DNA from 2 places in the Serratia sp. KH_031 genome. Region 1 is predicted to be linked to the other one. Evidence: predicted binding sites of a transcription regulator. Region 1 holds the regulator's gene; the other holds the start of a gene.
What was found. Region 1 encodes LexA, which represses DNA repair genes until DNA is damaged. Its sites were predicted from a motif close to TNCTGTATGTACATACAGNA; they were not measured.
Positions count from the first base shown of each region.

Region 1 (7,814 bases):
CGCCTGCTCGCGCGGCAGTATGATGATATCGCCGATATTATCCTTCTCCACCTCAAACTTGTTCATGTTCAAAGCGTGATCCAGCAATTCGTCTGGTGTCTGGCTTGGTACGGTAACATCACTGGCATAAGGCGCGTTGCGCATCAGCTGCAAGTAACAATCCAACTGCTCAACTAATTGCTCACGGGTCAGTGAACGCTGACGTGAAGCGAGTAATGCGGTCGAACACAGGTTCATGGCGTTGGCTGCTGCCGCGTTGTTAATGCGCACCATGATCTTGGCGGCCAGATCGTTCACCGTTGGCGTCAGCCAGCTTGGGCGTTGGGCTTCGATCGGATCGATAGAATCGCGCCATTGCGGTACGTGCTGGTTGAGATAGGTGGTTAACGGCAGTGGATCACCGAAGTTGACATATCCCTGACCGAGATTGCGCAATTTGCGCAGGCCGCGCAGCATTTGCAGCAGGCTCTCTTTCTCTTTGGTCGCACCGCGCAGTTCGTTGGCGTAAGTACCCACTTCCATCACATGCTCGTAACCGATGTAGATCGGCACCAGCGTGATTGGACGGTTACCCCCACGCAACATCGCTTGAATGGTCATCGACAGCGTGCCGGTTTTTGGCTCCAGCAGGCGTCCGGTACGGGAACGCCCCCCTTCGACAAAATACTCAACCGAATAACCGCGGGTGAACAACTCGCCGAGGTATTCACGGAACACTGTGGAATACAGTTTGTTGCCTTTAAAGGTACGGCGGATGAAGAACGCGCCCAAGCGACGGAAAATCGGACCGGCAGGCCAGAAGTTCAGGTTGATACCCGCAGCGATATGCGGCGGCACCAGCCCTTGGTGATAGAGCACATAAGACAGCAGCAGGTAGTCCATATGGCTGCGATGGCAGGGCACATAGACAATCTCATGGCCATCTTGCGCCAACTGACGCACGCGTTCGGCGTTGGTGACGTTGATACCCTGATATAAACGGTTCCAAGTCCAACTCAATACGCGATCGGACAGTCGCACGGTTTCATAAGAGAAATCGGCAGCAATCTCTTCCATCAACGCAATGGCGTTTTGCTGGGCTTTCTCATGAGAAATCTTTTTGCTACGCGCTTCGTCTTCCACCGCTTTTTCGATCGCTTTGGAAGCCAACAGCTTATTGAACAGCTCCTGACGTGCTGGCAGGCTTGGGCCAACGGCGGCCAGACGCTGACGCGAGAAGTGCATCCGCGCCACGCGCGCCAATTTCTGTGCGATGATTTTATCGGTGCCGTGTTCAGTCGCCATACGGCGCAGGGAAACGGTACTCGAGAAACGAACAAAACTGTCGCGTCCCAGCCACAATACGGCGAAGAATTTCTGTACCCCGTTCAGCAGACGTAAATGAGGTGTACCTTGACCTTCACGACCCGGAGAGCGGCCAAACATCACCGAAACCGGCAACATCTGAATATCCAGCTCCGGATTATTCCGGTGCAGATCCAGATAATCATGGAATAGTTTTACCGACTCTTCTTTCGGCGTGTAGTAACGGAACACGCGTGGGCCATCGTGAATAAACACGTAGCTTGGCAGCACGGTACCGTCGATCTCCAGCGGGTTTAACGGATCGGGGAGATCCTGCGCCAAACACTGGGCACGCATGGTCAGTAAGTCCGCCTTGGAATTGTATGGCAAAACATACAAAATCGGGCGTGAAGGATCGAGCTCCAGTTCCGCGATCGGGTCTGAAGGAATAACTTTGCTTCTTACCAACAGTTTTAGCGGTAAGTTCAATAACTTATAGTATATTTTACGCCAACCTGACATAACGACATGTAGCCTCTTGTTAGCAATGCGCCGCAAGCATACCAGAAACTGATGTGCAGATCTGTGGTGTTAAAAAAGCAAGAACCGTTAAAATTATGGCTCATCTCAAGAAAAGAGAATATTTAAGATGGCAAAGCAGCAAGCAACTGGCCTGACTCGGATTATCAAAGCGGCGGGTTACTCTTATCAAGGGCTCATCGCAGCGTGGAAGAATGAGGCTGCGTTTCGCCAAGAGTTGGTGATGACCGTGATGGCGATCATCATCGCGATTTGGCTAGATATCGGCGTGATAGAGCGCATTTTACTGATTGGTTCGGTGGTGTTGATCATGATTGTCGAGATACTCAATAGTGCGATCGAAGCGTTAGTTGATCGCGTGGGGACTGAGTATCACGAGCTTTCTGGCCGAGCAAAAGACATGGGGTCGGCGGCGGTTTCGCTGGCGATTATTCTCGCTTTGTTCGTTTGGGTTTCTGTTCTGTGGCAGCACTTGTTTTGAGCCAGATAGAACAATGTTGCGAGACATCTCGCTAATCACTGATTTTAATTCATTCTTAGGTTCCCAATCCTTATCTACCTGTATATACTCACAGCAAGACTGTATAAACAAACAGGGGGCGGAATGAAAGCACTAACTACCAGACAGCAAGAGGTCTATGACCTGATTCGCGATCATATTTCACAGACGGGTATGCCACCAACGCGTGCCGAGATCGCAATGCGTCTGGGGTTCCGCTCACCCAATGCGGCGGAAGAACACCTGAAAGCCTTGGCGCGTAAAGGGGTGATTGAGATTGTCTCTGGCGCTTCACGCGGCATTCGTCTGTTGATGGAAGAGGAAGAAGGGCTGCCATTGGTTGGGCGTGTCGCGGCGGGTGAACCGCTGCTGGCACAACAACATATTGAAGGGCACTACAAAGTTGATCCTTCACTGTTTAAACCGAACGCTGATTTCCTGCTGCGAGTGAATGGTATGTCGATGCGCGACATCGGTATTCTCGACGGCGATCTGCTGGCGGTGCATAAGACGCAAGACGTGCGTAACGGCCAAGTCGTTGTGGCGCGTATTGATGATGAAGTGACGGTCAAGCGTCTGAAAAAACACGGCAATGTGGTTGAGTTACTGCCAGAGAATAGCGAGTTTGAGCCGATCGTGGTCGATCTTCGCCAGCAAAGCTTCAATATTGAAGGTTTGGCGGTGGGTGTGATTCGCAACGGTGACTGGATCTAAACTGCACAACCCCTGCTTTTAATCGCCCCTTGTCTGGGGCGATGTCTTTTCTGTATGAACTCATCGTATTACCACGGGAACATTTTTGATGATGCGCCTATTTTCCCCCTTCTTCAGCGATACCGATAAAGCCCTATGGCGGCTAGCACTACCGATGATTTTCTCCAATATCACCGTGCCGCTACTCGGCTTGGTGGATACGGCGGTGATTGGTCATCTGGATAGCCCGGTTTATCTCGGTGGCGTAGCGATAGGGGCAATGGCGACCAGCTTCCTGTTTATGTTGTTGCTGTTTTTACGTATGAGCACCACTGGGTTGACGGCGCAGGCGCTTGGGGCACAAAACCCACAAGCATTGGCTCGTGCCTTTATGCAGCCGATGTTGCTCGCTGTATTGGCGGGGCTCGCCATTGTTCTGTTGCGTCATCCGCTGATTAATCTGGCATTGCATATTGTTGGTGGTGATGCCGATGTTTTGGCGCAGGCAAGGTTATTCCTAGAAATCCGCTGGCTCAGTGCGCCAGCGGCATTAGCCAATATGGTGCTGCTGGGTTGGTTGCTCGGCGTGCAGTATGTGCGAGCCCCAGTGATTTTACTGATTGTCGGTAACTTGCTGAATATCGTGCTAGATATTTGGCTGGTGATGGGGCTGGGCTGGAATGTGCAGGGTGCTGCGACGGCAACGGCGGTCTCGGAATACGCGACGCTACTGTTGGGCTTATGGTTGGCTTGGCGCGTGATGAACATGCGCGGGATTACATGGGCGATGCTACGGCATGCGTGGCGTGGAAACTTACGGCGTTTGCTGGCGCTGAATCGCGACATCATGCTGCGTTCACTGCTGCTACAACTGTGTTTCGCTTCGCTAACCATTCTTGGCGCACGTTTGGGCGGCGAGATTGTGGCAGTCAATGCAGTGCTGATGAATCTGCTGACATTTACTGCCTATGCCTTGGATGGTTTTGCCTATGCGGTAGAAGCACATTCCGGCCATGCCTATGGTGCGCGGGACGATCGCCAATTACATCGAGTATGGCGCGCTGCCTGTCGTCAGGCGGGCGTAGTGGCGTTGGGATTTGCTGTGGTTTATACCGTTGCAGGGCAACATATTATCGCGGCACTGACCTCGTTACCGGAGTTACGCGTCTTGGCGGAGCACTACCTGCCGTGGCAGATAGTTTTACCGTTGGTGGGTGTATGGTGTTATCTGTTGGACGGAATGTTTATCGGTGCGACTAAAGGCGCTGAAATGCGCAACAGTATGGCAGTTGCTGCGGCGGGATATGGCTTAACATTGTTGGTTCTGCCCATATTGGGCAATCACGCACTCTGGTTAGCACTGGCGGTTTTCTTAGCGTTGCGTGGTTTGGCGTTGGGTTGGATCTGGCACCGCCATAACGTGTGCGGTACCTGGTTTACTTCTTCTTAATGACAATGCTGTGATCGTGCTCGCCACAGTCGTGCTTGCTATCACAGGCCTCGACCTTCACACATACGGAGCATAAACCGTGAGCTTCAACAACGCTGTGGCGCAGGACGAATCCTGACTCTTGCGCCAGCGTTTTCAAGGTATCCTCAACTCCTGCGGTAGTGCGTTCAGTCACTTGGCCGCAGCGATCGCAAATAAACAGCGCCGAAGTATGCATTGGTTGTTCAAAGTGGTGGCAAAGCACGTAGCTGTTAGCTGACTCAACGCGATGAATAAAGCCTTGTTCCAGCAAGAAATCCAATGCGCGGTAGACCGTTGGCGGCTTAGCTTGTGGTTCGGCAACGCGTAACAGATCCAACAGATCATAAGCGCTGATCGCACCGGGTTGCTCTGTCATCAAGCGCAATACTTCCTGCCGTTGTGGCGTCAGTCGCACGTTGCGTTGCAGGCAGATTTTTTCTGCCTGAGCGAGCAGCTTTTCCTGATTGCTTGAGGTCATGGCAATATTCCCAGTGCGTAAAAAGCTGATTTTAACATGTTTCGTGGCAATCGCCGATAGTCACGCTATTTTCCCGGCCAATGACGCATAAAAGGGTAAGTTGCCAATAAAAATGCGGAAGAGATCACAACTTCTATTTACCCAAGACAAGCAGATCAACTTTACCCTATTTTGAGTTAGGTAATGCTGCGAGCCCGCGCTATAACGCGCAGCGAAGATGTCCCGATTTCTTGGAGCGACCCAATGACTGAAAGAGATAAATTATTACGTGGTGAAGTGTACAACAGCCGCGATCCAGAGCTAATTGGTCTTTATCACCGTGCCAGAGCACTCACCAAGCAGCTTGGTGCGCTGGATTCACATCAAACCGATGAGAAAGCGCGTTTGCTGCGTGAGTTGTTCGCTGGTTGGGGCGACGAAAGCTGGATCGAAACGCCTTTCTGGTGTGACTATGGGCAGCATATTACCATCGGTAGAAATTGCTTTATCAACGTCAATGCGGTGTTTCTCGACTGCAATACCATCACCATCGGTGACAACACGCTGATCGGCCCCAATGTACAAATCTACACGCCAAGCCATCCGTTAAAAGCCAGCGAGCGTTTTACTGGCAACCCTGATTTCCCATTCTATACCTCGGCGCAGCCGGTGGTGATTGGCAGTAACGTGTGGATTGGCGGCAATGTGGTGATCTTGCCCGGCGTCACCATTGGTGATGACACCACTATCGGTGCAGGCAGTGTGGTGACCAGCGATATTCCCGCCAATGTGCTGGCGTTAGGACAGCCGTGTAAGGTGATCCGCAAGCTGGAATAATGTGCCAACTTGCGGTGTTTTTAAGACTCAGGATGACTCTCGATAGCGGCGGCCAAGTCGCGGTATTCTTCACAGTCGGTACCGCAAAGGGTTTTAATCACCGCAAGTTGTTCTTTGGCTAACTCTGGTTGGCCTTTGATCATATAAGCTTCCCCCAAATACTCTCGAACTTTCAGGTAGTTTGGATCGAGCTTCACTGATTGTAAGTAATAGCCGATGCCTTCGTCGGTGTGACCAAGCTTACGCGTCGCGTAGCCACGATAGTTGAGTGCGACGGCAGTATTGGGATCTTTCAGCGTGTTCAATACGTCGAGGGCTTCCTGATAACGACCACTTTTCGCCAGTGCGTAGGCGTACTCAGTACGATCGCTATCGCTGACTTTACTGCCTTTTTCCACCACACAGGTTTTGGTTTTACTGTCGTAAATCTGTCCTTTGGGGCAGGTTGGAGTGGTGGGTCCATCGGTGCTACCACCACCACCGGCAGCATAGGCGAAGCCGGAAAGCAGTAATGTGCAGACAAGAATGAGACGTTTCATAGCGGTTTTCTCGTGGGAATAACCTAGTAATTATTCGTCGCCTTTTTGTTTTTCGCCAATGTTGTCGATTGTCGTTATAATAGCCGTTTGCGGCCAACCGCCGCCCGTTGAATTTTCGATAGATCAGGTAGCCAGTAATCCAGCATGACGACAGCCAACAACTCTCCTAAATACGCCGCCAATCGTTTCTCCATCGCCCCTATGCTCGATTGGACCGATCGTCATTGCCGTTATTTCCATCGCTTGTTGACCAAGGAAACGCTGCTGTACACCGAGATGGTGACAACCGGTGCGATTATCCACGGTAAAGGTGACTATCTGGCGTATAGCGAAGAAGAGCATCCGGTGGCGTTGCAACTGGGTGGCAGCGATCCTGTGGCGTTGGCGCACTGCGCTAAATTGGCGGAACAACGTGGTTATGATGAGATTAACCTCAACGTAGGTTGCCCGTCCGATCGCGTGCAAAACGGTATGTTTGGCGCTTGTTTGATGGGACAGGCCGCACTGGTGGCTGATTGTATCAAAGCCATGCGCGATGTGGTTTCAATTCCGGTGACGGTGAAAACCCGTATCGGTATTGACGATCAGGATAGCTACGAGTTCCTGTGTGATTTTGTCGAAACCGTTGCTGGGCGTGGTGAATGCGATATGTTCACCATCCACGCACGTAAAGCTTGGCTTTCAGGTCTTAGCCCGAAAGAGAACCGTGAGGTTCCACCACTGGATTATCCGCGTGTTTATCAATTGAAACGTGACTTCCCCGCGTTGACCATTGCGATCAATGGCGGTGTGAAAACGTTAGAAGAAGCGCAACAGCATCTACAGCATTTGGATGGTGTAATGATGGGGCGCGAAGCCTATCAAAACCCTGGCATTTTGGCGCAGGTAGATACTCAATTGTTTGGTGCGCAGACCGAAGTGATGGATAGCGTGGCGGCGATCGAAGAGCTCTATCCGTATATCGAACGTGAACTGTCGAACGGTACTTATTTGGGGCACATCACCCGTCATATTCTTGGACTGTTCCAAGGTGTTCCGGGCGCGCGCCAGTGGCGTCGTCACCTGAGCGAGAATGCGCATAAGCCGGGAGCGGGTGTGCAAGTGGTGGAAGATGCGTTGAATCTAGTGCGCCAACCGCGTACTGAAATGGTGTAATTGACTACTCTCTCAGCTAAAAGTTGGTTTTTTTGACTAAGTGCATTGAGTGGTTCAATGCACGAATTAATAAATATCAATCAGTTATGATTCCCATCACCTTGGCACGCTTCTTGTAATACTCCCGTAGATACCTTGTTTTAGGCGGGAGTAACCCATCATGTTAGAAATCTTCTTCTTTATTGGCTTTGTGGTAATGCTGATGGTGACTGGTGTGTCGCTGTTGGGAGTGATTGCAGCTTTATTCGCAGCTGCGGCGTTTATGCTGCTTGGTGGGGTATTTGCCATGATGATTAAGCTGTTGCCATGGCTGATTTTAGCGGTGGTCTGCGTGTGGAT
Region 1 covers NZ_CM174496.1:4,375,159-4,382,972, reverse strand. The annotation lists gene plsB (glycerol-3-phosphate 1-O-acyltransferase PlsB) at 1-1,806, opposite strand, end outside; gene AC3ISQ_RS19765 (diacylglycerol kinase) at 1,934-2,305, shown strand; gene lexA (transcriptional repressor LexA) at 2,429-3,037, shown strand; gene dinF (MATE family efflux transporter DinF) at 3,129-4,466, shown strand; gene zur (zinc uptake transcriptional repressor Zur) at 4,453-4,965, opposite strand; gene AC3ISQ_RS19745 (sugar O-acetyltransferase) at 5,209-5,781, shown strand; gene AC3ISQ_RS19740 (tetratricopeptide repeat protein) at 5,802-6,320, opposite strand; gene dusA (tRNA dihydrouridine(20/20a) synthase DusA) at 6,465-7,475, shown strand; gene pspG (envelope stress response protein PspG) at 7,636-7,814, shown strand, end outside.

Region 2 (7,814 bases), 1.4 Mb from region 1:
CGCGCATCAGCCCCAACCAGCGTTCCAAGCGCCCAGCTAAGCGTTCTGCCAAGCGTTTATCTTGCCAGAAATCCCCTTCGGGAACTTCCCACTCCAATTCTTCAGTCAACCATTGTCGCCAACCTTTGGCCTGTGCTTTTTTTTCCGCACAGTTCTGCTGCCAATGTTTGATCAACAAAGCCCGGCACGCCTTACTGTCGGTCTCCAGCTTGCTGATCATCGGGGCTTTGCGACTACCTTGCTGAATTATCTGTAATGCCAGCGCGTGGAAGGTTTTCGCCTGAACTTCGCTTTCGCCCAAACGTTCTTTGATACGGTCATTCATCTCTTTCGCCGCCTGTCGGCCAAACGCCAGAAGCAAAATCTGCCCCGGTTCGGCTTCTTGACGGCGCAATAGCCAACCCGCGCGAGCCACCAGCACCGACGTTTTACCACTGCCCGCCCCAGCCAGTACCAACACTGAATCTTCACCATTGACCACGGCGCGGCATTGGGAATCGTTCAGCGGGGAAGTTTCGATAGTTTGGAAGAAGTCTTGATGCGTTTCCAGCATCCGCTCCGTCCATTGTTGATTGCGTTTCGCCACACTACGTTGGCCTTGCTGCAACCATTGTAAACAACGCTGGTAGTCATCCCGACAGTTATCGAACTCGTCTAATCGCTCGACCGGCATCGGTAATGCACTAAATGCTTGGGCAATTTGTTGCTGTAATTTACCCAGCTCTGAGCGCTTGAACCATTTATCAGCCTGTTCAACCCGTTGGATATGCTCTATTTGTTGATGCAACACATCGGCGCTGATTTCACTCATCTCCGCGCTCCACGGCTGCCAAGACTGCAACAGATAATGGTAGAAGCGCTGAGTCTCTTGCCATTCAGTGCCATGCAAACGCACAACTTTATCTTCGGGTAGCTCAAACTCCAGCTCTCCCCAGACAATGCCACGCTTGCACCTAACCTGAACTAATTGATTGAAAGGAATCAGGTATTGGTGCTTTTCGCCGCTGACCTCAACCCCGGCATGTAGCAACCGCACGCGGTTATAAGGATGCTGGGCCAAGTGTTTGCCCAGTGATGTCGCTTTAAGTTCCATATCGTCGCGTCATGACCCTGTTGAGATTAACTAACGGATAATGACCAGTTTACCTGCGTTTAGCAGTCGCACTCTAGTGCTAAAAAAAGGGTAGAATAGAATTTCATTCTTACTGGGCAAAATAACAACTATGCGTACTGTACTGAATATACTTAACTTCGTATTAGGCGGGTTTTTCACCACCTTCGGTTGGTTGCTTGCCACTTTCTTCAGCGTGGTGCTGATCATTACCTTGCCACTGACCCGCTCTTGCTGGGAAATCACCAAACTTTCGTTTCTACCTTATGGTAACGAAGCCATCCACGTTAACGAATTATACCCGGAAAAAAGCAACACACTGCTTTCCGCCGGAGGTTCTTTGTTGAATATTTTGTGGTTTGTGCTGTTTGGTTGGTGGCTATGCCTGTCGCATATCGTCGCAGGGATCGCCCAATGCATGACCATTATTGGTATTCCTGTTGGCATCGCCAATTTCAAAATTGCTGCGATTGCCCTCTGGCCGGTAGGTCGCCGGGTGGTCTCGGTAGAAATGGCGCAACAAGCCAGAGCTGAGAATGCACGCCGTCAGTACCAACAACGTTAATTCTTTTCTTCGTTTGAGGAATTTTTTGTGCTCTCTATAGCACCCGTTATCCGCCGTTATACCTACAACAGTAATTGGCTTTATAACCTGCGTATTTTTATCGCGCTGGCAGGCACAACGGCGGTGCCCTGGTGGTTAGATTCCCCAAAACTGACCATCCCCCTCACTCTGGGGGTGGTCGCTGCTGCGTTGGCCGATCTCGACGATCGTCTCACTGGAAGACTGCGTAATCTATTGATTACGCTGGTGTGTTTCTTCGTAGCTTCAGCTTCCATCGTCCTACTGTTTCCCTACCCTTGGTTGTTTGCTGTTGGCCTGACGACTTCTACCTGTGCTTTTATTCTGTTAGGGGCACTAGGGCAGCGCTACGCTACCATCGCTTTCGGTGCCTTACTGATCGCGGTTTACACCATGCTGGGTGTATCGATGTATGACGCGTGGTATCAACAGCCGATGCTGCTATTGATGGGCGCTGTCTGGTACAACCTGCTGACATTGATAGGCCATCTGATTTTCCCAATTCGTCCATTACAGGAAAATATTGCGCGCTGTTACGAGCAGTTGGCGAACTATTTAGACGCCAAAGCCAACCTGTTTGATCCTGATGCCGAAGATAACGCGGATTTACCGTGGATGGATGTCGCAATGGCCAACGGCACCTTGGTGAATATCCTTAATCAAACCAAAGCGACATTATTAACACGCCTGAAAGGTGATCGAGGGCAACGAGGGACTCGTCGCACGCTACATTATTATTTCGTCGCTCAGGATATCCACGAACGGGCCAGTTCTTCCCACATGCAATATCAAGCATTGAGTAAACAGTTCCGCCACAGCGATATTCTATTTCGCTTCCAACGTTTACTCAGTATGCAGGCCAGAGCCTGCCGGCAGCTTTCTCAATCGGTGTTATTACGTCAGGAATACCAGCATAGTCACCGTTTTGAGCCCGCATTCACGCGCATTGAAGAAGCTCTTACACAACTCAACATTACACCGAGTAATCACGAGTTGGTCAAAGCGCTCTCGTATTTGTTGAAGAACCTGAGAGCTATTGATGCGCAATTGGCGAATATCGAATCAGAACAAGCTATTGCCAGTGGTAAAATAGAAGAGAATAGTCTGCTGGACGATCGCCTCACCGGCTGGAGCGATATCTGGCTGCGCATCAGTCGCCATTTGACGCCGCAATCCGCCCTATTTCGTCATGCGATCCGCATGTCCGTCGTGCTCTGCGTGGGTTATGCCCTTATCCAGTTTACCGGTATGCAACATGGTTACTGGATTTTGCTGACCAGTTTGTTCGTTTGCCAACCCAACTATAATGCGACAAGGCGACGCCTAGCTCTGCGAATTATCGGCACATTGGCCGGTATATTGGTAGGTTTGCCCATCCTGTACTTCGTTCCGTCGTTGGAAGGCCAACTCGTCTTGATCGTGATCGCCGGGGTATTGTTCTTCGCTTTTCGCACCGTGCAATATGCTCACGCCACCATGTTTATCACGCTGTTAGTATTACTGTGCTTTAACTTGCTAGGCGAAGGATTTGAAGTGGCGGCACCACGTGTTTACGACACGTTGCTGGGATGTGCCATTGCCTGGGCGGCAGTCAGCTTCATCTGGCCAGATTGGAAATTCCGCCAACTCTCCTCAGTCGTCAGTAAAACCCTGAATGCGGATTGTCGTTATCTGGATGCCATTTTGGTGCAATACCATCAAGGCAAAGATAATGGTTTACCGTATCGCATTGCGCGTCGTGATGCTCACAACTGCGATGCAGAACTGGCTTCGGTAGTTTCCAATATGTCTGCCGATCCTAAAACTGAACAAACGATTCAGGAAACTGCCTTTCGCCTGTTGTGTTTAAACCATACCTTGTTGAGTTATATCTCTGCGCTAGGCGCTCATCGTGGGCGTTTGAGCAATTCAACTGTGTTGGATCTACTCAATGATGCTGTTTGTTATGTCGATGGTGCACTGCATCAAGAAGAACAAGATAGCCACCGTATTAATCAGGCTCTAGAGGCTCTGGCTGAGCGAATTCAACAGTTATCACCAGAGCCGGAAAGTAAAGAACAGTTAGTACTCCAGCAAATTGGGTTAGTCATAGAACTACTGCCAGAACTGACAGAGTTGAATAAGCAAATAAGTAGAGTCAATTAACCATCAGTATCCATTGCTGTGCTGTCTCATTTCTGGCGGCTCAGCGGGTACGTACGTCGAACCAGTCGGTAAGATCCTCTCTCAACTCACTCGGCAGCGCCGCTTGGTGATAACCCGCAATCGCCCCCGCCAGTGCCAGTAATGCCTTCAAACCAAGATGTTTTTGCCGTTGCAGTAGTTTCAAGTAAGAGCGTCTCGCCCCAAATAACCGCAAATCGTAAACACCACTGATACCGGCCTGCCACAAAGAACGCTCCATCGCTATATCGATATTGGGTAGGTCTCTTAACCGTTCATCGCTGCATTTTTTATCCTGAAGCTCTTTACGAGCGGCTCTCATTGCCTGCCAAGCCAAAGCAAATAGTTCTTGCCGGTCTTGCCACATAGACTCATTCACCCAGTAATATCGCAGTGCCACCGGTGCACCACGTTTTGAATAAATCATGCTCACCATGCCATGCTCACGGAAGATCGGTTCCAGATCTGCGGTAGCACGTAAATACAGTTCATTTCCAGTAATCACAGCGAACATAATACCGTCAGCTAATAGGCTACAACTGCCAAATTGCGAACGTGTAGAGATGTGACCTAATGCAGCAAAGCATGATTTCGCTTGCGAGATTCTTTTCGTCGATATCCCTTTCATCGCTACCTCCAATAAGTTAATAAATGTTCAATCATTTTCCACGTCAATGTAATAAACGTAACGTGAACAACCAATTAGAAAAATACGCATTAAGTCCAATCATGCCAATCACAAAGTTCTCTTGAGCTAAAGATGATCGCAATTATGCGAAGCATTACGAAAAATTGAGTTGATCTTCTGTTTTACTAGATATACTGTATATACATACAGTGACACTATAGGCAGGATACTTATGCGTACTCAATCACTTTACCCATCTCATTTCAGCCATACCTCATTTGCTGTGAATAACACTGCAAGAACCTCAGATGCTGGCAAAGGAAATGGTCTTATCAGTGAACTTGTTTATAGCGAACATCAACCCGCAGTAGCACAGTTGTTACTGCCGTTGTTACAGCAACTAGGGCTGCAATCGCGTTGGTTATTATGGCTCACACCACAACAGAAACTGAGTCGTCTTTGGTTGCAACAATCAGGTCTGCCAGTCAATAAGGTGGTTCAGGTTAGCCAAATCAATCCTATTGATAGTGTAGAAGCCATGGAAAAAGCATTATTGACTGGAAACTACAGTGTAGTACTTGGGTGGTTACCTGAATTAACTGAAGTGGATCGTTTGAAATTAAGACGTGCAGCAGAATTGGGGAATGCTTATGGTTTCATCATGCACCCGCAAAATGAGATAAACCCGACACACGGACAGTGTTCAACGCTAAAAATTCACTCAAGCTTGTATCATTGAGCTAATTTAGGATTAATCTCATCATTTTTATCCATGAAAATGCGAACTTACGCAGAGATTTGTAAAAAGTGAGCACTGATGCGGTTCCGCATGAAAAATCGCGCTTCATTTAGCTTATTTTTTAGACGGAAAATAGGATGGGTTTTGTAAAATTCTCCGTTTTTTTTTAGAGCTTTATCACATCACACTTGTAACTTTCGCGCCACGTTGTAGACTTTACATCGCCAAGGTTGCTCTATAACGCCAGAAAAACTGGCAGAGTAACAAATGAGGGCATAAACCTTGGCGAAGGAATTTAACCAAGGGCTTAAAAATCAGCTTTAAAGCTCATTGCCTATTTGGATGATAACGAGGCGCAAAATGAAAAAGACAGCTATCGCATTAGCAGTGGCACTGGCAGGTTTCGCAACAGTAGCGCAAGCTGCCCCAAAAGATAACACCTGGTACACTGGTGCTAAACTGGGCTGGTCCCAGTACCATGACACTGGTTTCTATGGTAACGGCTATGACAGCAGCATCGGTAACGGCCCTACTCATGAAAGCCAACTGGGTGCTGGTGCATTCGTTGGTTATCAAGCAAACCAATACCTAGGCTTTGAAATGGGTTACGACTGGTTAGGTCGTATGCCATACAAAGGCAGCGTAAACAACGGTGCTTTCAAGGCTCAAGGCGTTCAATTGGCAGCTAAACTGAGCTACCCAATTATGGACGATCTGGACATCTACACCCGTCTGGGTGGTATGGTTTGGCGTGCAGACTCTACAGCTCAGTACGGTGCTACCGGCCAACGCCTGAGCGACCACGACACTGGCGTTTCTCCGCTGGCTGCTGTTGGTGTTGAATACGCACTGACCAAAAACTGGGCTACTCGCCTGGACTATCAGTGGGTTAACAACATCGGTGACGCTGGTACCGTTGGTACTCGTCCAGACAACGGCATGTTGAGCCTGGGTGTTTCTTACCGCTTTGGTCAGGACGATGTTGTAGCTCCAGTAGCTGCACCAGCTCCAGCTCCAGTTGTTGAAACCAAGCGTTTCACTCTGAAGTCTGACGTTCTGTTCAACTTCAACAAGTCTACTCTGAAAGCAGAAGGCCAACAGGCTCTGGATCAACTGTATACTCAGTTGAGCTCAATGGATCCTAAAGATGGTTCTGTAGTTGTTCTTGGTTACACCGACGCCGTTGGTTCTGACAAGTACAACCAAGCACTGTCTGAGAAACGCGCTCAAAGCGTTGTTGACTACCTGGTTTCTAAAGGTATCCCAGCAGACAAGATCTCTGCTCGTGGTATGGGCGAAGCTGATTCCACCACTGGCAACACCTGTGGCTACAAATCTGGCCGTGCTACCAAGACTCAGATCGAATGCCTGGCACCAGATCGTCGCGTAGAGATCGAAGTTAAAGGTATCAAAGACGTTGTAACTCAGCCTCAGGCTTAAGTTACCACTCTCTTTAAAAAACCCCGCATTTGCGGGGTTTTTTATTGATTCTAATAACTGATTAAAATAAGCAGAGCCTGCCTCTTGTTATCTTGTGCGCAAGCTCCTACTCTATTTATTCTTCATCTTTCCCCAAAATCGCCTGCAAATCCTGTTTGAGTGACGACATCTGATTGGCGTATTTCTCTTTCCGCTCTGCATCTTCGATCAACTGCACCACGGTTTCTGATAGCGTGGCATTACGGCGATGTGCCAAGGCGGCTAAGCGCTGCCACACCAAGAACTCCAAATCGATAGATTTCTTGCGAGTATGCTGGTGCTCCGCATTAAAGTGGCGTTTACGTCGTGCACGAATGGTTTGCTTCATCCGATTATCAAGTTCTGGATTCATGTGGACATTAATCCACACCAGCACTTTTACTGGTTCATTTTCCAGTTTCAACAGTTCATCAACCGCCTCCTGAGCAGCGCTGCTTTCAAGATGACAGGTGATGGCTTCGCCTTCCCGGTGTTTTTTCACCAGGTACTTCCATTTCCAGCCGCTCTCCAGATTTTCCAGTTGCTGATATTTCATCATGAACTCTTCAGTGACCGCGTAACTTTATTAAGCATAACAGCTTTGTGCCAAATTTCCCCGGCAATTAGAACTCCTTTTAGATTGTTTTTTGCACAGTCGTAGCGCAATGTCAAACTCCCTGACACCAACATCGACTCTCATGTATCAAGCTGGCGTTATTCTTGTATAATCGCCCTTTCACTTTTTGACGATTGCACCTAACACTTTGACCAATAACCGACTTGAATGGCAATCTTTGTTGCCTGCCGTAACGCCTTATCAGGCGATATTCGATACCGCTGCTCAGTTGGCACCTGTGACCTTTGCCGCGATCCAACCACGGTTGGAAAACGCACTGACGCTGTTTTGTCATCCACTATCGCAACCGCGCTTCATGCTATTGAAAGCGCAGGAAACCCGTGAGTATCTGGCACTGATCGCCAACGCGGTCAAACCATTGCAACCGCAGAGTCCTATTGTCGGCAGCCAGTACAAAATTCAGGGGAATCAGGTTCAGATTGAACCCGCGAACCGCGGCGATGAACCTTTTGCTGCTGGCGGTGCCTGCGTCTATCAAGAATGGATCGAACCAGA
Region 2 covers NZ_CM174496.1:2,981,322-2,989,135, forward strand. The annotation lists gene helD (DNA helicase IV) at 1-1,093, opposite strand, end outside; gene AC3ISQ_RS13465 (YccF domain-containing protein) at 1,224-1,676, shown strand; gene yccS (YccS family putative transporter) at 1,704-3,839, shown strand; gene AC3ISQ_RS13475 (TfoX/Sxy family protein) at 3,880-4,485, opposite strand; gene sulA (SOS-induced cell division inhibitor SulA) at 4,718-5,224, shown strand; gene ompA (porin OmpA) at 5,585-6,664, shown strand; gene matP (macrodomain Ter protein MatP) at 6,780-7,238, opposite strand; gene AC3ISQ_RS13495 (AAA family ATPase) at 7,447-7,814, shown strand, end outside.
Region 2: sulA (SOS-induced cell division inhibitor SulA) is a predicted target of LexA. The motif match lies at 4,678-4,697, and genes of this name have one in related genera.